DNA from 3 places in the Brevibacillus sp. FSL K6-0770 genome. Region 1 is predicted to be linked to each of the others. Evidence: riboswitches for the same ligand, from Rfam matches in the RefSeq annotation. Region 1 holds a riboswitch; each other region holds the start of a gene.
What was found. Region 1 has a riboswitch for S-adenosylmethionine ahead of NST23_RS24740 (sugar ABC transporter substrate-binding protein). Riboswitches for the same ligand answer to the same signal wherever they lie in the genome.
Positions count from the first base shown of each region.

Region 2: linked by a shared signal. The riboswitch ahead of NST23_RS19920 (pyridoxal phosphate-dependent aminotransferase) and the one ahead of NST23_RS24740 (sugar ABC transporter substrate-binding protein) in region 1 are both predicted to bind S-adenosylmethionine.
Region 3: linked by a shared signal. The riboswitch ahead of NST23_RS02700 (methionine ABC transporter ATP-binding protein) and the one ahead of NST23_RS24740 (sugar ABC transporter substrate-binding protein) in region 1 are both predicted to bind S-adenosylmethionine.

Region 1 covers NZ_JBBOBQ010000001.1:5,202,017-5,209,392, reverse strand. The annotation lists gene NST23_RS24750 (GNAT family N-acetyltransferase) at 88-1,026, shown strand; gene NST23_RS24745 (ATP-binding protein) at 1,049-2,305, opposite strand; SAM riboswitch class I at 2,505-2,625, shown strand; gene NST23_RS24740 (sugar ABC transporter substrate-binding protein) at 2,750-3,769, shown strand; gene NST23_RS24735 (sugar ABC transporter ATP-binding protein) at 3,847-5,337, shown strand; gene NST23_RS24730 (ABC transporter permease) at 5,339-6,337, shown strand; gene NST23_RS24725 (alpha/beta fold hydrolase) at 6,463-7,272, shown strand.
Region 2 covers NZ_JBBOBQ010000001.1:4,174,881-4,182,256, reverse strand. The annotation lists gene NST23_RS19955 (ThiF family adenylyltransferase) at 1-749, opposite strand, end outside; gene NST23_RS19950 (molybdenum cofactor biosynthesis protein) at 755-1,462, opposite strand; gene NST23_RS19945 (SPL family radical SAM protein) at 1,572-2,390, opposite strand; gene NST23_RS19940 (2OG-Fe(II) oxygenase) at 2,405-3,118, opposite strand; gene NST23_RS19935 (methylated-DNA--[protein]-cysteine S-methyltransferase) at 3,111-3,647, opposite strand; gene moaC (cyclic pyranopterin monophosphate synthase MoaC) at 3,880-4,362, shown strand; gene NST23_RS19925 (MFS transporter) at 4,366-5,646, shown strand; SAM riboswitch class I at 5,743-5,856, shown strand; gene NST23_RS19920 (pyridoxal phosphate-dependent aminotransferase) at 5,941-7,122, shown strand; gene NST23_RS19915 (hypothetical protein) at 7,339-7,376, shown strand, end outside.
Region 3 covers NZ_JBBOBQ010000001.1:492,049-499,424, reverse strand. The annotation lists gene NST23_RS02710 (MetQ/NlpA family ABC transporter substrate-binding protein) at 1-662, opposite strand, end outside; gene NST23_RS02705 (methionine ABC transporter permease) at 719-1,384, opposite strand; gene NST23_RS02700 (methionine ABC transporter ATP-binding protein) at 1,385-2,398, opposite strand; SAM riboswitch class I at 2,509-2,628, opposite strand; gene NST23_RS02695 (Ger(x)C family spore germination C-terminal domain-containing protein) at 2,734-3,084, opposite strand; gene NST23_RS02690 (LCP family protein) at 3,381-4,385, opposite strand; gene NST23_RS02685 (MFS transporter) at 4,575-5,168, shown strand; gene NST23_RS02680 (MFS transporter) at 5,313-5,990, shown strand; gene NST23_RS02675 (SDR family oxidoreductase) at 6,091-6,792, opposite strand; gene NST23_RS02670 (aldo/keto reductase) at 6,906-7,376, opposite strand, start outside.

The DNA.
Region 1 (7,376 bases):
CAAATCCTTTAATCAAAAATATTTTATCGATTTAAAATTATTTGATAAAATAAACGCGTATGTCATCCAAGCCGAGGAGGAATGGCTGTGCTGGTTTTGAAATCAATGGAGCAATGTACGGTGGCAGAGACTGTTTTAGCTTACAACAGAGGGTTTTCCGGGTACTTTTTCGATCAATCGAAGACGGCGGACACGCTCATCTGGAAAATGGGTAAGGAAGAGTTGTCGCCAACGCATTCGCTGGTTGCCTTTGTAAACGGCGAGCCTGCCGGAATTGTACTGAATGGAATTTGGGAGCGGGACGGGCAAAAAGTTGGGTGGAATGGCGGGACAGGGGTAGCGCTGGAGCATAGGCGGTGCGGAGTCGGCCAAGCCTTGATGGAAGCGACTTTGCAAATATATCGGGAGCAGGGTGTACAGCTTGCGGCGCTGGTCGCCATTCGGGAGAACGACAGGGCGATAGCCTTGTACGAGAAAATAGGCTTCGCCGTCTGTGACCAGTCGATTTTTCTGGAACAAAAAGCTCATGACCACAAGCGCTCACATCCAACTTCGCTGAAAAACGTCGAGGCGTCTTCCACAGAAGAAGGCGTGCTTTCCGCTTTGCAAAAGGAAGCAAGCCCGTCCTACGAATTGCTTGAAGGCATGCCGGATGACGTGTATTCATTGGACTTTTGGACCAAACCGCTTTGGGATATTCAGTGGAGAACGATTGAGAACAAGCAAGCGGTACTCGTCCGCGATGAGAACAAACAAGTAATCGGCTATGCCTTGTACAGACGGATTTTTGAAAACGGAAAACAAACGACAGCCTTGCTGTTTCAGTGTGAGGCAAGGCCGGAACGGGCCGACCGTGAGGCGATTGTCAGAAGTGCTCTTGCCCATGTGTTTTCGCCATGGGACAAGGAGCTGTATCGCCTCACGGTCAATTTGCCAGTTTCCAACGAAATGGCCATCCGTATTTTGCAAAGGGCAGGTTTTGACGTGATGGCCAAGCAAGTATTCATGACCAGGTCGCTCGTTTAAGCCCAGATCACTCGACTGACGGCTAGGGTTGCGCGTGATACGGAAACGTGATCGTGAATTTGGTTCCGACTTTTGGCTTGCTGGACACGCTTACCGACCCGCCGAACGCGTGGATGACGTGATAGGAGTACGTAAGCCCGAGACCGGTTCCGCTTGTTTTCGTCGAGAAATAAATGGACCCGAGGCGTTTGATCTGGCCTTCGTCCATCCCGATGCCGTTGTCTTTGATGATCAGCATGGCGTTGCTTTTCTCAATGAACAGCGAGAGGGACACTTTGCCGTTGACCGTCTGCTCACAAGCTTCGATCGCATTTTTGATGAAGTTGACCAAGACTTGTTTGAACTCGTCGGGATTGGCCAGAATCGTGACAGGCTTTTCATAAGCTTGCAGCTCCAGCTCGACATTGTGCATATTGGCAAAAGGCAGCATGACTTCCCGCACGACGTAAAGCTGGTCGCATACGTTGATTAGCTCGGTGCGCTCCTTGAGCGGCTTGGACAAAGCGAGATACTCGGTCAGGATCGCTTCCGTCCGCTGGATTTCGTCCATGCTGATGCGGATGTACTGATCGGTTTTCGTAATATTTTCAGGATTTTCCTGGATCAGGCGCAAAAATCCTTTGACCGCTGTGAGCGGATTTCTCACCTCGTGAGCAAGCGATGCGGCGACATGGCTCATCGTTTCGATTTTTTCATTTTGGGCGTGTCGAATAAACAGTTCTTTGTCGGATACGCACTTGCTAAATAGCGACAACAAAAGCCAAATTCCGACAAAGTTTTGAACGGGGATCACGAACAAGTAGTAGGCAGGATGATGGGATACATAGGTGGGAAAGTATAGATAGGTCAACCCCAAAGCTACCAGGGAAAAGAGCGCGCCCGTCAAAAAAATATACAGTGTTTTCCGATAACTGGCTTTGTAACGCCGATACATCAGGAGGGAGATGGCAAAGGTGACAACCAGGGCAAGCAGCGCGAGCCAGATGCCTTCACCACCCAAATAATAGCGGTATAGCGCGGACTCGATCAGTAAGACCAGCGCGATCCGCACTCCCCCATAGACTAGGGCAAAAAATACGATGATGTGCCTGATATCGAAAATCACGCCTTCCGAGACGCTGGTCGCGAAGGTCATGGCCAGAAACATGCAAATCGAGCTGGTCACAAGAATGAAAGCGCGGCTGTAATTGCGCATTCGGTCGCGGTAATAAATATTGAACAGGACAAATGGCGTCAGAGCAAAAAACATCTGCAAAATTACTTCTTTTAGTAGAATCATCGGACATCCCCATCGCAAATTTGCATGGCTGCTTCAATCTACGATATTTCGACAAGAGCCTACACGATTCCTCCAAAATTTGGACGCAGCGGCGGAATAAATTTAAAGGAGAAAAGTTTTAAAAACCTAGTTGACAGATGGGTAAAACACGGATTATAGTCTCTATATACTAATACAAAGGTTTCGAAAATAATAACTACTCTTATCCAGAGAAGGCTGAGGGAATGGCCCTATGACGCCCGGCAACCTAGCTGGCAAGATCAATGTCTTGCGAGCCAAGGTGCTAACTCCAACAGGTAGCGATACCTGACAGATAAGAGGCGCGAATCTTGTCGATCAAGCCTCTTTCATCTGTTGAAAGAGGCTTTTCCTTTTGGAAAGGGAAGGTCGTCGCCTCCTCAGCTTGCAGCACAACAAGGAACAAAGAAAAAGGGGGATTTTTCGATGAAAAAGAAACTGGGCCTTATCACATCACTCGTACTGGCAGTATCGGTGGCCTTGACCGCGTGCGGCGGCGGAGCCGATACGAAAAACACGGCGGCAAACGGCGCTTCCGGCGAAAAAGCGAAGCGGATTGCCCTGATCATGCGCCAAAATGTAGGAACGTTTTCGGCTCAATACATTAACGGTGTGAAGCAGGAAGTCGAGAAAAACGGCGGAGAGCTGACAGTATTCAACGCAGATACGGATTTGTCGAAAATGGCGTCGAATCTTGACGCTGCGGTCAACCAAAACTTTGACGGCATCCTGATTGACCACGGTACAGCGGAAGCGTTGCAACAAGGTACGCAAAAAGCTGTCGACAAAAAAATCCCGGTCGTTCTGTTCGACACAGACATCAAGCTGCCTGGCGTGCCGATTGTCGAGCAAGACGACAACAAGCTGGCAGAGCTGAGCCTGGAAAAGCTGGCGGCAGATTCCGGCGGCAAAGGCAACATCGTGAAAATTTGGGTGGCAGGCTTTGCTCCGATGGAAAAACGTCAGGTGACTTATGAAGCGTTCCTGAAAAAATATCCGGATATCAAGGAAGTCGCCGCTTTCGGTTCCGCGACAAACAACACAGCGCTGGATACCCAAGCACAGATGGAAGCCATCCTGAAAAAATATCCGAACAAAGGCGACATCACGGCTGTATGGGCATCTTGGGATGAATTTGCCAAAGGGGCAACCCGTGCGATCTTGCAAGCAGGCCGCACAGAAATCAAAGTATACGGCATCGACCTGAGTGATGAAGACCTGCAACTGATCCAGGAAGCAAATTCGCCATGGGCAGCGACTGCAGCCGTAGATCCATCGAACATCGGACGCACTCACGCAGCGGCTATTTTCCAAAAAATCAAAGGCGAGCAAGTGCCAGACAGCGTGAAGCTGAATCCGGTGTTGGTGAAACAAGAAGATTTGCCTAAGGACAAAAAAGTGACAATGGGCGACTTGTCCCAGTACGTGAAAGAGTGGGGCAAGTAAGCATATAAAGCTGGTTGATTTGGCTATTCCCGTTGATCAGTCAACGGGAATCTTGCTTATTTAAGGGGGTGCGAAAAGTGTCCAGCTTGCAGATGAAAGGGATTGTGAAGCAGTTCTCCGGCGTTCCTGCGCTGCGTTCGGTCGATTTTGAGGTCAAGGCTGGCGAGGTTCATGCGCTTTTAGGGGCGAATGGAGCGGGGAAAAGTACCTTGATGAAAATTTTGACGGGCGCGTATCAGTCTGACGGGGGGAGCATCACGATTGACGGCAAAGAGGTGTCGATCCAATCGCCCCAGGATGCGAAAGCTTTAGGCATCCAGTGCGTGTACCAGGAAGTGGATACGGCGCTGATCCCGTACTTGAGCGTGACGGAAAACATTTTGCTCGATCAGATTGTCTCGGCAGGCCGCAAAGGATTCATGAACTGGCCGAGCTTGCACAAGGAAGCGGAAAGCATTTTGCAGAGCTTCGGCTTTTCCATCCCTGTGCGCATGCTCGTCGAGGAATGTACGCTGTCCGAAAAGCAACTGATCCTGATTGCCCGCGCGACCGTGCAAAAAGCGAAGTACGTCATTTTTGACGAACCGACAGCTCCGTTGAGCACGAAGGAGAGCGAGCGGCTGTTTCTCATCATTGACCAGTTGAAAAAAGCGGGTGTCGGGATCATCTACATTTCCCATCGCCTGCCGGAAATTTTTGAGATATGCGACCGAATCACGATCATGCGGGACGGTCAACTGATCGTGACGAGCGAGACGTCCCACACGACGATGGATGAGGTCATCGGCAACATGCTGGGCAAAAGCTTCGAGGAAGAGTTCCCGAAAGTCGAAGTGCCTGTAGGCGGGGTGCTTCTGGAAGCTGCGGGAGTGGCTGGCGGCAAGGTTCGCCGCGCCGATTTGAGCGTTCGCGAAGGCGAGATTGTCGGGATTGTCGGGCTGGTTGGAGCCGGGAAGACGGAACTGGCGAGACTTTTGTTCGGAGCGGATACCGCCGAGGCGGGACAAGTCAGGCTGAGCGGCAAAGAGGTGCGGCTGCGGTCGCCGAAGGACGCTGTTGATGCGGGAATCGTCCTCGTACCGGAAGAACGGCGCAAAGAAGGCATTTTTGTCGAGGAATCTGTCCAGAACAACTTGTCTGTCTCCGCTTTGGAGAAGTGGTCGCGGCTCGGATTTGTCCGCAGAGGGGCAGAAGCGAAGCAGGCGAGGGAGCTGGTGAGCCGTCTGGGCGTAAAGACGGCAGACATCACACAGCTGGTTGGCTACCTCAGCGGAGGAAACCAGCAAAAAGTCGCGATTGGCAAATGGCTGGATACGGATGCGCAAGTGTTCATGTTCGACGAGCCGACCAAAGGCGTCGACATCGGGGCGAAAAGCGATATTTACCGCCTGATTGGAAAGCTGGCGGAGCAGGGCAAGGGCGTTCTCTACTTTTCTTGCGAGTTTGCCGAAGTATTGGGCATTGCCGACCGGATTTTGGTCATGTTTGAAGGGAAAATCGTCAAGGAGCTGAGCCGCGCGGACGCGACACAGGAGACGATGATGTATTATGCCAGCGGGGGTGAGTAAGGTGGAAGGTAAAAAATTCAGCTTGTTTGATTTTATTTACAAATACGGTACAGTCGCAGTAATTGTGATCGTCATGCTGTTGTTCAGTCTGACCAATCCGTATTTCTTCACGTACGACAACATCACAGACATTTTGCGTTCCATCTCGATCGTAACGTTCGTCGCGATCGGCGTTACGTTTTCACTGATTGTCGGAGGCTTCGACTTGTCTGTCGGTTCGACGGTGTCGTTGACCACAGTCGTTTCGGCTTCCATGATGGTCTGGTACGAGCAGGGCGTGTTTGCCACTTTGGTCGTCCCGATCGCGCTCAGTCTGATTGTCGGATTGGTCAACGCTTTTCTGGTCGTCAAAATCCGCATTCCCGATCTGCTGGCGACACTGGCGATGCTGTACATCGTCAACGGACTTCATATGACTTATTCAAAAGGCTACTCGATTTACGCCAACATGCCGTTGGAAGATGGTTCGATGGCTCCGGGAAAATTCCAGGAATGGTTCCTCTGGCTCGGACAAGGCAAAATTTTATCCCTGCCTGTTCCCGTCATTTTGACCTTTTTATTGGTCGCGGTCACACACGTCTATTTGGCGTATACTCGCCAAGGGCGGATGCTGTACATGACGGGCGGCAATCTGGAAGCGGCGCGTCTCTCCGGCATTCCCGTGAATCGCTATCGCACGCTCGCTTATGTGTTGTCTGCCCTGTTCGCCGGACTGGGCGGGATGCTTTTGGCAGCGCGGATCGGTACGGGCCAGGTGAGCAGCGGCGGCTCGATGCTGATGGATGCAGTGGCGGCCGCGTTTGTCGGCTTCTCCGTTTTCGGCGCGGGCAAGCCGAACGTATTCGGTACGTTCGTCGGCGCGATTTTGATCGGGGTGTTGCTGAACGGCATGACGATGCTGAACGTGCCGTATTACGCCTACGATATTATTAAAGGAACGGTACTGGCGCTTGCTCTTGCGGTGACGTACTATCAGTTGCGCAGGAAAAGAAAAGCGTAAAACATGGCTGTACAGGCAAGGCAGGGAGCTGCGGGAATGCAGGCATCCTGCCTTTTTCTTTTCAATAAAATGGAAAATGTTTCACATGCAGCATCCCTCCGCTATAATACTCTGGGGGGATATAAGTGATCCATTATAAGACGTACATACGCGGAGATGCCTATGAATGGGTAACCTTCGTCCACGGGGCGGGCGGCAGCTCATCCATCTGGTATAAACAGATCAAAGCTTACAAAGAGCATTTCAATATTCTCCTCGTCGATTTGCGCGGTCACGGCAAGTCGAAGCAGCATATGGGGAAGCCCAGGGCTAAATACACGTTTGAAGACATCAGCAAAGATATCATTGAGGTGCTGAAGCACGAGAACATTGCTTCCACTCATTTCGTAGCGGTGTCGCTGGGCACGATCATCGTCCAGATCATCGCCGAGCTTGCGCCGCAAAAAATACGCTCGATGGTTTTGGCGGGAGCCGTGACGAAGCTGAACTTGCGCTCGCAAATTTTGATTGCGCTGGGCAATCTCGTCAAGCATATCGTTCCGTACATGTGGCTGTACAAGCTGTTTGCCTGGGTGATCATGCCGCGGGAACGCCATCGCGAATCCCGCTCTTTATTTGTCAGAGAAGCGAAAAAGCTTTGTCAAAAGGAGTTCAAGCGCTGGTTCAGGCTGACGTACGGAATCAATGCATTTCTCGCGGGGCTGCTGACGAAAGAGCCTGCGATTCCCGCGCTTTTTATCATGGGAGATGAGGACTATATGTTTTTGCCCTCGGTCCAGTCGTGTGTAAGCCGCAGAAGGCACGCCCAGCTTTGCATGCTGGACAATTGCGGCCACGTCGTCAATGTGGATCAGCCGGAAGAGTTCAATCGTGTCTCGATCGGATTTATCAGGCAGCAGGCAGGGGGAGGACAGTACGTGGTCAGTCCGGCCTAGCGCGCCTGGCTTGCCGTTTGGTTCAAGCCTTTGGCATTTGCGATTTGCGCGGAAGTGTGTTTCAATAAATGGGAGCAGAGCTGGAAATAAATTTTGGCCATATA
Region 2 (7,376 bases), 1.0 Mb from region 1:
TATTCGTGCTTGCCGCAGGTTGGGCAATCGCTGCGGCGGGCATTCGCCACTTTGATTTGCTGGTGGCGGTTTTGCCAGATTTCAAAATGCTCCAGATTCAAGTTGAGGTCGTCTGTTGCGCCGACCAACAGCTTGAACGCTTCGGTAGCTTGATACGAAGCTACGATATGAATGATCGGGCCGATGACGCCCGCTGTATCGCAAGTGGGCATTTCGCCCGGGTTGGGAGCTTCCGGGAACAAACAGCGCAAACATGGCGTGATGCCGGGACGGATCGTGGTAAACGTGCCCGTCGCACTGACAGCACCGCCGTACACCCACGGAATGCCGTGCTTGACGCAGACGTCGTTGACCAGATAGCGAACCTGGAAGTTGTCTGTCGCATCCAGCACCAGATCGACGTCAGAAAGCAGTTCCTCGGCGTTATAGGCGGACAGATCGGCGACAATCGGTTCGATGACGACGGATGAATTGATGTTCGACAGCTTGGCGTGGGCTGCAATCGCTTTTGGCAAATGCTCGGCGGCATCTGTCTCGTCGTAGAGCATCTGCCGCTGCAAGTTGCTCGGCTCCACGAAGTCGCGGTCGATCAGGCGGACAAAGCCTACTCCGGCGCGAACCAGATGATTCGACAGCACGGTGCCAAGCGCCCCCATGCCGACGATCGCCACACGGCTTTGTCCGAGCTTCTCCTGCCCGCTGCGTCCGATCGGATGAAACAGGATTTGACGGGAATAGCGTGTATCCAAAGCGACTACTCCTCCTTTCCGTACTCGGAGGCAAGCGGATTCCACGGGCCTTGCTGGTGGCCTTTCCATTCGCTGCCGTCTTCCCACATTTCTTTTTTCCAGATCGGAACGATTTGCTTCAGTCGTTCGATGGCGTAGCGCCCTGCTTCAAAAGACTCGTTGCGGTGCGCAGTAGCGACGGCGACGACGACTGCGATTTCCTCTACAGCCAAGTCTCCGATGCGATGATGCATCGCGACGGTCGCGCCAGGCCAGCGTTCCTTGATCTCGTCCGCGACCTGCTTCATTTTTTCCACTGCCATCGGTTCGTACGCTTCATAGGACAGGTAGACCGTGCGCTGTCCGTGCGTAAATTCGCGCACCGTCCCGACAAAGGTGAGAATCGCGCCTGCGTGCGGGTTGCTCACGAGGCTGACCAGCTTGTCCGCCGAGAGCTTTTCCCGGGTAACGGCAAAAAAGGGCACTTCTTCGCCGCCGCTGACTGGAGGCAAAAGAGCGATCTCATCCTGAGCGGAAATGACGCGATCAGGCTGGGCGTATTCGTGATTAATGGAAACAAAACTGCTGCCGAGCAGCGGGGCGAGGACAGGGTACTCTTCCCGGATTGCTTGCAGCAGATCGTGTACAGTAGCGTTTTCTGGCAAAGTCAATTGGATGTCGCGGGCATTGGCGCGTTCGGCCAGTCCGGCAAACAACAATACGGTAATCGTCAAGGCAATTCCTCACTTCCGCTTGTAAATGACAGTTCTCTATGGCTTGACGATATCACAATCGGAGAGAGATGCCAATGAGCGAAGGGCTGCAAGGTGCACGCTAAAAGGGCTAGGGGGCGAATCCCTCCTGGCTGATTTTGACTTCGTCAGGGGCGAAGACGCGCAACAGCCGCTTGTAGACGATCCGATACGCGGAAGGTCCCGCCCATTCCTCTAGTCCCGCTTCGCTGAACAGGGCGGGGATGCCGTTTTTGCTCGTCCGTTTGCCGCCGCTGCCGTCTCCCATATAAAAGTCGTCCAAACAGACGCGCGTGACCAGCGGCCGCAGCAAGTCGGGAAACGCTTCCGTGCTCGGCAAGGCCGGAGCGATCGTCGCCTGGGTCGGGACGCCAGCGGCAGCCAGTCGCTCCAACGCTTTCAGCCGAGCCGCAATCGGCGGGGCCTGCGGCGAAAACAGCTTGCGCATATCCTCCCGGTCGGTTTCCACCGTCATGCTGACCCGTACACGCTCTCCGAGTTGAACGAGCAAATCGATATCGCGCGTGACCAGCGGGCTGCGCGTCTGAACGAGCAAAAAGTCGGGTGGATTGTCCGCCATGACTTCCAACAGCGAGCGCGTCACTTTTTCCTGGTACTCCGCAGGCTGATAAGGGTCTGTGCTCGACGACATGAAAATCGTGACCTTGCCTTTTGCCTTTGCTTTGCTCAGCTCTTTGACAAGCAGCGTGGCTGCTTCGGTTTTGACGTCGACCCACGTGCCCCAGTCCAAACCGCGAAACAGCGAGACAGGCATTTGCCGCACGTAACAGTAAGAACAGGCGAACGAACAGCCTGTGTACGGGTTGAGCGAATGCGTGTAATCCGCGAGAAAGCCGCTGCCTTTATTCAGGAGCGACTTCGGTTGTTTGTAAAAGAGCGTGCTTTTCAAGCTAATCCCTTCTTTTACGTAGCGTCGTGGAAAATGATGCCCAGGCTGTACCGCGTGCCTGTCGTGATCGTGCTGACTCCGTGACGCATCGTCGTTTTGTAGTAGCCGCGTGTCCCGGCTACAGGGCGGTAGGAGGTGGGGAAAATCAATCCCGCCCCTTGTTCCAAGGTTATCACATGACCTCTGCTTTGCGCGCGTGGCCGTTGCTCTGTCAGGAGAAATTCCCCGCCGGAAAAGTCTTTTTCCTGCTGATTTAAGACAAACACAACCTGAAACGGAAAAAACAGCTCTCCGTACATATCCTGATGCAGACAATTGTAGCCGCCTGCTTCGTATTTTAAAATCAGCGGCGTCGGCCTGGTCTGTCCGTGCTGGTGACAATGATCGAGAAAATCAGTCAGAGCCGCAGGGAAAGCAGCCGTATGTCCGAGCAGTTGCCCCCAATGATTGGCTACTGGAGCCAGCCGGGGATACAAGCTTGCCCTGAGCTGTTGGACGAGCGGCGGCAGCGGAGCCTGATAGTAGCGATATTCGCCGCTGCCAAAGCGGTAGCGCTCCATCGGGATTGTTTTGCGAAAAAGCGAGTCAGCGGAGTAGCCCGCGATCAACTCCTGACATTCTTCTTCCTTTAATAGGCGCGGGAGAGTGGCGTAGCCTTGTGCATCCAACTCATGAACGATCTGCTCCCAGCTTTGCGCGTCGATTCGATTCGCCAACGTGTCAGACATGGACAGCGCTCCGTTTCACGCTCGTTTTCTCCAGCTTGAGCAGCTCTGTTTTCATGGGGAGGCCGCCGCGATAGCCTGTAAGCTTCCCGTCTTTTCCGACCACCCGATGGCACGGAATCGTCAACAACAACGGATTGGCGCCAATCGCTGCGCCCACTGCCCGGACAGCCGCGCTGTTGTTGATGTGGGCAGCAACGTCGGAGTAAGAGGCCGTCTGTCCGTACGGAATTTGCTGCAACGCCTGCCAAACCGCTTGTTGAAAAGGAGTGCCCGACAGATCGTGGGCGACTGAAAACTGCTGGCGTTCTCCCTGCAAATACTCGATGATCTCTTTGGCGTACGGAGCCAGCCGAGCCGCATCCTGGACGAGAGCGTATCGGGGTTTGCGCCGCGCTGCCCATTGTGCCAATTCGTCAATCGGGTGGTGATTGGAGCCGACGAAAGCAAGTCCCTTCTCTGTTGCTGCGATGTACAGACTCCACTCGCCATGCTCTACTTTTGCCCAGTATATGTGCTGATTTTTGTTCATTTTGTTTGCGCCTCCTTAACAGTTGCCAATGTACGCACAGTATACCTTTGTTTTCGCGATTCCGTACGTTTTCGGCAATAAATCAGCAAGATAGTGAAAGCGGTGCGACATGATTTGCCAAAGACAAATCTCGCGGTGTTCCCATTGCTTTTCGCAAGCGGCGGGAGTAAGGTAGAAGAAGCAAAGTTGTAAGCGGGTTACGGGATCGTACAAATGGAGGACGAACAGGAACATGAGTGATCAACTGACGCATTTTAATGAACAAAACCGTGCACGCATGGTGGATGTTTCGGAAAAAGACATCACCAAGCGGGAGGCCGTAGCGGAAAGCAAAATCGTCATGAAGCCCGAGACGCTTCAGCGTATTCGCGAAGGGCGGGTAGAGAAGGGGGATGTGCTGGCAGTCGCGCAAGTAGCGGGAGTCATGGCTGCGAAAAAGACGTGGGACATCATTCCGATGTGTCATCCGCTTTCCTTGACCGGGATTGATATTCGCTTCACTTTTGAAAACGAGACGACGCTGGGCCTGGAAGCAAGCGTGCGGACGACCGGAAAAACAGGCGTCGAGATGGAAGCTTTGACAGCGGTAAGCGTTGCTGCTCTTACGGTGTACGACATGTGCAAGGCGATGGACAAAGGCATGGTCATCGGGCCGACCTGTCTGTTGAGCAAATCAGGCGGAAAGAACGGCGATTTTCGTCGGGGAGAGAACTAGATTATGAGACAGAAATGGGAATCCTATCCGAGCAGCATTCGTCTTCTGGCGGTTGCTGCCATCATTTTTTCTACGGGTATGGCATGTATATGGCCGCTCGTCACGATTTACATTCACGATTACTTGGGGAAGCCGCTGCCTGTAGCGGGTTTTTTGCTGTTATTGAACCAGGGCGCGTTTTTGATCGGAAGCATCACGGGTGGCATGCTGTTTGACCGCTGGGGAAGAATGCGGACGATCATAATCGGCTCTGTCGGCATTATTTTGATTACAATCGGTCTTGGACTTACGCACGATTTTACCGTGTATACGATCCTGCTGCTGTTAAACGGGCTGTTCTACGGAACGCTGTCTCCTGTCATGAACGCGCTGGCGGTCGTTTTGTGGCCGGAAGGCGGGCGCAAAGGAATCAACATGATTTACGTCGCGTTGAATGCGGGAGTGGCGGCAGGCTCGGCGCTGGGCGGACTTTTGGCGAGCGTATCGTTTTCCTGGACCTTTTTCGGGAACGCACTCACGCAAATGATCGTTCTCGCCATCTTCGTGATCTTTTTGCCGCGCCATCTGAAAGCGGCGGAGAATCGGCCACTGCCTGCTTCGCCAGCGGGCGAGTCGGACACGAGCAAGACCGATGCTGACGGACAGCTTGGCGCACATGGCGCAGGAGAGCTTCAGCCAACGCGAAAAGTGGTTTGGGGAGCCTTGCTGTTTTTGTGCAGCGGCTTGCTGATCAGCTGGATTGTGTACGTGCAATGGACGACGGTGTTGTCGACTTACATGCAATCTTTGGGCATCTCCTTGCGCCAGTACAGCTTGCTGTGGACGCTGAATGGCGGCTTGATCCTGTTTGGTCAACCGCTGATCGCCTGGGTCATTCGCCGCTTTGCTCGCACGCTGAAAGCGCAAATGCTGCTCGGCTCCTACGTCTTTGCCTTGTCGATGCTGATTTTGTCGCAGTCGACCTCCTATGCGGGCTTCGTCGCCGCAATGTTTATCATGACGTTGGGCGAAATGCTCGTCTGGCCAGCCGTTCCTGCCGTAGCCGCACAAATTACGCCAGCAGGACGGGAAGGCTTTATTCAAGGGCTGATCGCGGGAACAGGCTCGGCAGGGCGGATGCTCGGACCGTTGCTCGGCGCGATCATTTTCCAGCACTTTCAGGCGCAAGGGCTTTTGTACATCATGGCAGGGCTTGCGCTCTTGTCCGTGGCGTTTTTCGCCTTCCACACAACGTTTTTGAATCGCCGTCAAAAGGTGGCTGTGCCAACCGCAGAAAAGATGTAGCGAAAAAAGGCGAGCGCCTGCGGGGAAGCATCTTGACACGTCGAGAGCAGGCAATGTAGTATGAAGAAGATTAAAAACAGTATATTCCGTGTGATTTACTTATGAAGAGAGGCGGAGGGACTGGCCCTATGAAGCCCGGCAGCGGATCTGCGCGTGTAGCGATGCAGATGCTGTGCCAATTCCAGCAGGAGTATTCCTGACAGATAAGGACGTGACCAAGCTGATCTCCCCCTTTTTCTGTACGGAAAAAAGGGGTTTTTGCTGTATGGGCGAAAAGAAAGGAACTGAAGAGAAATGCGTATCCAACCTTCCGACATGATTGACCGACTGCCAACCCAATTTTTCGCGACGCTGGTAGCGAAAGTAAATAAAGTCATCGCCAACGGGCACGATGTGATCAACCTGGGGCAGGGAAACCCGGACTTGCCGACTCCTCCCCACATCGTAGAAGCGCTGCAAGCACATACAGCCAACCCGCTTCACCACAAGTACCCGCCTTTTTCCGGCCGACTGGAACTGAAGCAGGCTGTTGCGCACTGGTATAAACAACAATTTGACGTAGACCTTGATCCGGAAGAAGAAGTAGCGGTTTTGTTCGGCAGCAAAACAGGACTGGTGGAAATTTGCCAGGTGCTGATGAACGCAGGCGACGTCGCGCTCGTACCGGACCCGGGCTATCCGGATTACTGGTCGGGTGTGGCGGTCGTCAATGGTCGGATGTCGATGATGCCGCTGACAGCAGAAAATCAGTTTTTGCCGGACTACAGCAAAATTCCGCAAGCCGATTTGGATCGGGCCAAGCTGATGTTTTTGAACTATCCGAATAACCCGACAGCGGTGAATGCGCCGTTTGAATTTTACGAGGAAACGATTCAATTTGCCCGCAAGCATGAGATCGTCGTCTGCCACGACTTTGCCTACGGCGCGATCAGCTACGACGGCAAAAAGCCGGTCAGCTTCATGCAGGTGCCAGGGGCAAAAGAGGTCGGTGTCGAGTTTTACACTTTGTCCAAAACGTACAACATGGCTGGCTGGCGCGTAGGTGCGATGGTCGGCAACCGCGAGCTGGTGAGACTGATCAATCTGATTCAGGATCATTATTTCGTCAGCCTGTTCGGTGCTGTGCAAATGGCAGCGGTAACCGCGATGACCGAATCGCAGCAATGCGTTCGGGATTTGGTGGCTGTCTACGAAAGCAGACGCAACGCCTTGTTCTCCAATCTGCACCGCATCGGCTGGCAAGCGCCGCCGTCCCAAGGCTCGTTTTTTGCCTGGCTCCCGGTTCCAGCCGGATTCACTTCCATCGAGTTTTCCGATTTGCTCTTGGAAAAAGCGCATGTCGTCGTTGCTCCCGGTGACGGCTTCGGCCCTACCGGGGAAGGATACGTTCGCGCCGCGCTGTTGTCGAGTGAAGAACGTCTGGCCGAAGCGGTACAGCGCATTGAGAAATTAGGACTGTTTGCCAATACCAAATAGGATGAGAACGGACCGCACTTTCCTGCATGAGAAAGTGCGGTTTTTGTTTGGAAATCAGGGGATAGCAGGAGATTTTCTGGGTAAAATGTAAGGGCCATGCGTTTTTGGAAACCAAGACAGGCAAGGCGAATAAAAATCATTCTCACCGTTGACAGATAATGATTTTCATTATAGGATGGTAATGATAATTGATCTCAGCAAGAGCGGGAGGGTACTATGCGCTATCAGATTAACGGTTACACGGACATGTATAC
Region 3 (7,376 bases), 4.7 Mb from region 1:
ACCAGTTTTGCTTCGAGTGCATAGTTGGTGTTGATCAGCGCCAGGTCAACTTCTTCCAGGACGCGTGGCAGCATAGCAGCTTCTACTTCTTTGAACTTCAGGTTTTTCTTGTTTTCTACAACGTCTTTTACCGTTCCGCTGATGCCAGCGCCTTCTTTGAGCTTGATCACGCCGTTTTTCTCCAACAGAGCGAGCGCGCGTCCGCTATTGGTCGGGTCGTTTGGCAAAGCAATGGTTGCGCCTTCTGCCAGCTCGTCAACGGATTTTACTTTTTTGCTGTAAGCACCGAAAGGCTCGATGTGCACGGCGATTACTGGCTGCAAGTCCATGTTTTGACCTTTATTGAACTCTTCCAGGTAAGGCTTGTGCTGGAAGAAGTTTGCGTCCAGTTGCTTTTCATTCAGCTGTACGTTTGGTTGTACATAATCGGTAAACTCTTTCACTTCCAGGTTAACACCTTGTTCTTTCAGCTTTGGAGCGATGAACTTCAAAATGGCTGCGTGTGGAACCGGAGAAGCGCCTACTTTCAACGTTACTTCTTGCTGTTGTCCGCCTTGTGCGCCGCCTTCAGTTGGAGTTGGAGCTGTTTCCGTTTTGCTTCCGCACGCTGCCAAGGAAAATGCCAATACGGTAGAAAGTACAGATACGACTAATTTTTTCATAAATGATTTCCCCCTATTTTTTGGTCTGTGTTCTGCAAAGCTTATATGGAAAGACCTTACTTGCGGCTGAATCGCATAACCAGGCGATCCCCCAGCGACTGCAAGATCTGGACCAACACGAGCAAAATAATCACTGTAACAATCATGACATCTGTCTGGAAGCGTTGGTAGCCGTAGCGGATTGCCAAATCTCCCAGCCCGCCGCCGCCGATTACGCCGGACATCGCGGTGTAAGAGACGAGGGCAACTGTCGTGATCGTAATCCCGGCCACCAGACCTGGACGCGATTCAGGAAGCAGCACGTTCCAGATGATTTGCCAGTTGGAGGCTCCCATCGACTGCGCGGCTTCGATGACTCCTCGATCCACCTCTCTCAGCGAGGTTTCCACCAGCCGCGCAAAAAACGGGGCTGCACCGATGACGAGCGGCGGAATCGCTCCGAGTACCCCGAGTGAAGTACCCACAATTACTTTTGTCACAGGAATCAGCAAGATCATCAAAATGATAAACGGTACAGAACGCAGTATATTGACAACGAATGAGGCAATTGCATAAAACACCTGGTTTTGCAAAAGCTGTCCGCGAGAAGTCAGGAACAAAATAATCCCCAGCGGCAAACCAATCAGGATGGTAAACAGTGTCGAGAAGCCAAGCATCGTCAGCGTATCTATTGTTCCCTCGGCGATCTCCGACCAATCCACATTTTCCAAAGTCCAGTCCATCTATATCACCTCTACTTCCAAGCCACGCTGACGCAACGTCTCGATGGTTTTTTCGTTTTGACGGACATCGCCTTCCAGCTCGACGACCAGTTGGCCGTACGGCGTATCCTTCATGCGGGAAATCGTTCCTTGCAAGATGCTGAACACCGTGCCTGTTTCTTGCATCGTCTGGAACAAGATCGGCTGGTACGTCTTTTCCCCCAGGAATGTGACGCGGGCAATCGTGCGGTTTCCTGCCGCCTTTTCGTGCGCGACTGCTTCCCGCAGCTCGCTGGAATCAGCCACCTGCTCGACAAATTCCTGTGTCGTCGGATGCTGCGGCTTGAGAAACACATCCAGAACCTCGCCCGACTCGACAATTTTTCCGCCATCGATGACGCCTACGCGGTCGCAGATGGAACGGATCACGTGCATTTCGTGCGTGATCAGCACGATGGTCAATCCCAGTTTGCGGTTGATATCGAGCAAGAGCGCGAGAATCGAGTTCGTCGTCTGCGGATCGAGAGCGGAAGTCGCTTCGTCGCACAGCAACACTTTCGGATCATTGGCCAGCGCTCGGGCGATGCCTACGCGCTGCTTCTGACCGCCGGACAATTGCGACGGGTACTTGTCCCGATGCGCTTCCAGCCCGACCAGTTTGAGCAGCTCGTCCACTCTTTTCTGGATTTCAGCCTTCGAGCGATTGGCGAGCTTGAGCGGGAAAGCGACATTCTCGCCTACGGTCGCGGAAGACAGCAGGTTAAAGTGTTGGAAAATCATCCCGATCTGGCGGCGCTTTTCCTGAAGCTTGCTGTCATCGAGCTTGGTCAAATCCACTCCGTCGACAACGACTTGTCCTGACGTAGGGCGCTCCAACAGGTTGATGCAACGAATCAGGGTACTTTTCCCCGCACCGGAATGCCCGATGATCCCGTAAATTTCCCCTTTATCTATGGAAAGGTCAATCCCGAGCAATGCCGGAATCGTCTTGCCTTGTACTTGATAGCTTTTATGCAGTTGTTGCAATTGAATCAACGCATCCACCTCCCAGCAAAATCTGTCTACATGCCTTGTGAAAAACAGAAAGCCCCTTTTTTCATAAACGAAAAAGGGGCTGCAACGCATGTATACGTTCGCATCCACCCTTCTCATCTATCAAGATCCAACCAATCTTGTAGGAATTGGCACCGCGACGCTCATTTTCGAAAAAATGAACCGGTTGCCGGGCTTCATCGGGCCTGTCCCTCCGCCTCTCTTGATAAGAAAGATTTCCACGTATATTATGTTCGTTTTTCATATTTTCATGATACAAACCGGATTATATCCTTTTTGAAAATATCCCGTCAATAGCAATCCCAGGAAAAACTTTTTTAATCTATCACTCCGTTGCGGATAATGGTTGCCTGAACATGAAAACGAACAGACGCCTGCCGGAAAATTTTTCTCCAGTCGCGGTTCGTCATCTCTTTCAATCCCCTCTGCTGGGCGCGATAGACGATGCCAAATCCCGCCGGATCGACGTCCAGTTGCTGCAATTTTTTGACGACTTTTTGCAGTTCTTTCTCGATTTCCTTTTCCAATGCGTCCTCCATCGTTTTCATCATTTTGCTGTCCTCCAGCTTGATCGGTATCGTCAGTTCAAGGATTCGTGCCTGCAGACGGACGCGCACGTCAAAAACGGGAGGAGATGCTGCCAATGTCTTTTTTCGCAAAGTGCTCATTGTACAATGCCACCCGTATTTGCCCGCCTGAAGGTTTTTTGTCTGATTGCAAATTTGCCTTGTCCCGCATGCCCTTGCTCGTTTCCCCAGTCCCAAGTGCCTTTCGACATGATCGATATTCAGTCTATCCTGATCGATTTCCCTCAGCTTCGGAATAAGCTCGCTGTACACGACTTTGGCATCCGCCATGCGAAAACCATCTATGCAGGAACTCCTGGTCCATCTCCTTCACCCCAATGTGCTTGTGCTGTAGAAAATCATGGATAGTGTGCCCAAATATGCAAAAAAACAGCACGCTACATTCGCGTGCTGTCTGTACTGTCGTCTGTTTTGTTGTCCTCTTGTTGCATCGTTTCAGTCGGCGGCTCAAGCTTTTCCTGAATGAACGACTGAATCTGGTCTACGTCGGGAATGAGCACGGCTCCTGCCTTGTGCGATTCCCGGAACATTCCCATCGGCGGCAGCTGATAGTTGCCCGGTTGCATCGTATCGAGCTTCAAGCCGAGCGCGGACAGCTTCAGCATGTCCATGGAGCTGATGTTCGTCTGGATGTACGGCGCCACTTGTTTGAGGATGGACGGCAACTGGATCAGGGATGTGCCGCTCTTCATCTGGCTCGCTACAGCGGCGAGCAATTTGCGCTGACGCTCGGTGCGCGTATAGTCGGATGTGGCGTCATGGCGGAAACGGACGTACTGCAACGCCTTGTTGCCATCCAACTGCTGCACACCTTTTTTCAGATTGATATCGTAGACGCCTTTATCTGTCGGGTCATGGTAATACATGTTTTTCTCTACGTCGATCTCGACGCCGCCCACCGCGTCGATCAGCGCCTTGAAGCCTTCGAAATCGGTAATGACGTAGCGATCCACAGGAAGTCCGGTAAACTGGCTGACCGTCTTCATCGCCAGCTCAGGCCCGCCGTCTACAATCGCCGAGTTGATACGCGAGCTGCCATTTCCGGGAATGTCCACATACGTATCCCGCAAAATGGAGAACAGATCGTAACGCTTGGATGCCGGGTCGATACTGACCAGCATCATGGAGTCGGAACGGGGAAGCCCGTTATTTTTCATTCCCCTGCGATCCACACCCATCAGCAAGATGTTCACACGCTCTTGACCATCCCACTCGGGTATCTCCGCCGCTTTCGTTGCGGCTCCGCCATCCGGCGGGGCAGGTGTAACAACATTAGGAGCCTGGATATTTTGAGCAAACTCATAAAAGGAGTATCCGTAATAACCCGCTGTCGTGGCAATCACGACAAGCATCAGGAGCAACACTCGTTTCCATATTCGCATAAAGAACTACTCCACCTTTTATTCTCTGTATCTACTTGAACTCATCTCACCACTTGTTTAGTATACTCGAATCTTTACAATGTGGAGCAGCCTTTATTTGGGTAGCTTAACTTTTTATACTTTAACATTTACAAAATTTGCAATATTCTTTATACTACCTTCATACTCGTTTCCAAGGGGTGACTTGTCGTGCTTTCTCCATCCGCGTTTTTTCAGCGTTACCCGCAGGAAGCCCTGTTTTTTCTCGTTGCAAGCTTTATCAATTCTGCTGGCAGCGCTTTCATGTGGCCGTTGACTACTTTGTACGTACATACGATTCTCCATCGCTCCATGACCGAAGCCGGCTTTGTTTTGATGGTCCAGTCTTTGGCGGGCATTGCCGGGCAATTCGTCGGCGGCTCCCTGTTTCACCGCTTGGGCGCCAAGCGTCTCATCGTGGGGGCGCTGCTTTTTCAAGGATTGATTCAACTGTCCATTCCGTTCATCAGCAGCTGGCCTGTCTATCTCGTGCTCATGACCTGTTTGGGCTTTACTTTCAACCTTTCTTTTCCGGCGATCCAGGCATTTATTGGCTTTCGCTGGAAGGAGCAGCGCCGAGAGCTGTTTAACATCGTCTACGTAGGCAACAATCTCGGCATGGCGATCGGCACTTCGCTTGCCGGGGTCATCGCTACCTTTTCCTTTCAGTTGACCTTTTTGTTCAACAGTACGAGCACGCTGTTGTTTGCGCTGTTCTTCTTCCTTTTTATGAAACGCTCTTTTCTAAGAAATTGTTGCTTTTAGAAAAGCCGTGAGTTGCTTGATATTTATAGTACCAAGCGAAGCGTGCATTCACGGTAAATGGAAATCCTATAGACTTCCTGATTTTCATTATAGAGCACACGTTTCCACAACAGCAATAGCAACAAAATTTGCGAAAAGAGCCTTATGAAAAATATTTCGCACCAAGAACTGGTTGGCGACCAGGCGAAAGAAAACCGGCGGCAAGGCGAGGCGAAAAATGCGTTTGCCCTGCTTCTGCGCTACCAGCTTTACTTGTTCATGGCACTGGGAGCTGCCTGTATTTTCTTTTCCAACATGGTCTGGAACACGGGTGTCGCCCCTTACATTACGGCGCAGGGCATGCCGCTGTCGGCCTTCAGTTGGCTGTGGACGATCAACGGCATCATCATTTTTGCGGGTCAGCCCATCACGTCCTGGATCAAGCGCATCCTGCAGCAAAACTTGTCCGCGCAGTTGGTGGCAAGCGCGGTGGCATACGCTCTCGGGTTCGGCTTCATGCTCATGTATCACGGCAGCTACTTTGCTTTTATCGCCGGCATGATCATTACCACTTTTGGCGAAATGCTGATCTCTCCGACCATCCCGACTTTCATTACGGAAAAGACGGGGGAAAACGCTCCCTTTTACCTGGGAGTCGTCGGGGCGATTACCGCTGTGGGGCGCTTGCTCGGCCCGCTGGCGATGGGCTATATGTACGACCACGGTGGCGTGCAGCCCACGTTGCTTTTGGCCTCTCTCGTTTCGCTTGCTTCCGTCTTCCTCTGTTTGCTCCATGCGTATGTCCAGCGCGAAAAACGAGTCTCGGCGACAAAAGCCAGTTGATTCGTTTACACATAAACAAGCCGCCTGCTTCCAGCTTGGAAAAAGGCGGCTTGTTTGCTATCCAGACCGTTCTCGATTGTCGCTTTCTTCGTAAACCCGGCTACCTCACTGGCGGGCATGTCAACGATTTGCCGTTGTCCTTCGCAGAAAGGCTCATGATGTACGGCACAGCTACACGGCTCCACTCTTGTGCGGATGGGGCTGCCGCCATTTCTTGCGGCGAACACGCTTGCAGCATGGACGTACCGACGCTTCCTCCCGGGTCAAGCGCGACTGCCGCCATCCCCTTCGGCAATTCTTGCGCCAGCGATTGGGTCAGCCCTTCGACTGCGAATTTGGATGCACAATACGGTGCTACATACGCTTCCCCGACTCGCCCCCAGTACGAGCTGATGTTTACAATCACTCTGCCCTCCGGATTGGGTACCATTTTCGGCAAAAAAGCGCGACAGACGTAAAACACGCCGTTTACATTGACATTCATGACTGTCGTAAATTCCTCTGGCGACAGCTCCATCAGCAGGCTATTGCGATTGATCAGGGAGGCGTTGTTGAGGAGAAGATCCGGTACGCCAAGCTTGCTGCACACTTCCTCTGCCCAGCTTTCCACCCGCTTCCCGTCGGAAACGTCGATCATCGAAAAATGATGCCTTTTTCCAAACTCGCGATTCAAGTTCCACACTTCTGCCATCGAGCGGCCGCATCCCGCGACGACCCAGCCCGCTTCATGAAACCGCTCCACCATCGCCCTGCCCAATCCCCGGGTCGCCCCTGTAATGACCACCAGCTTGCTTGCAGACACAACAATCACCGCCTTTTATAAACTTATTATATATAATAGTATAGTAAAAGGCGAAAAGGAATCCCCTTCCAGCAAATCAAATCCAGAAGAGGTTCCTTCTCTTTACGGCTCAATCAAAATGGCAATTCGGGTAGCTGATACCATTCGCCAGACATCCATTCGCGGGCTTTCCAGCGCAGGACATCCGGCCGCACGAGTGGCATGATTTGTTGGAAAAGCTCCACGCGTTCGATATCGGTCATCGGCACAAAAGCGTCTGCCGCGGCCAAATCCGCCTCCAGCTCGTCCATTTTGCTCACGCCCAAGATCGCTGTTGCGACAGGCAAACTCCATGTATAGCGCAGCGCCTGCTCCGTCCACGGAGCCAGCTTGCCCAGCCCCATCACCTTCATCCCGATGACGGCCACGCCTTTTTCGACTGCTTGCGGCACGAAATCATGGGCAAAGCTGTAGATGAAGTGATCCAGAGCAGACAAAGCCACGAGCGCACTGTCAAAAGGAAAACGGCGAATCGCTTCTGCCAGCAAGCGCGGGTCGGTATGTCCGCTAATGCTGATTTTGCGGATCAGTCCCTGCTCTTTGGC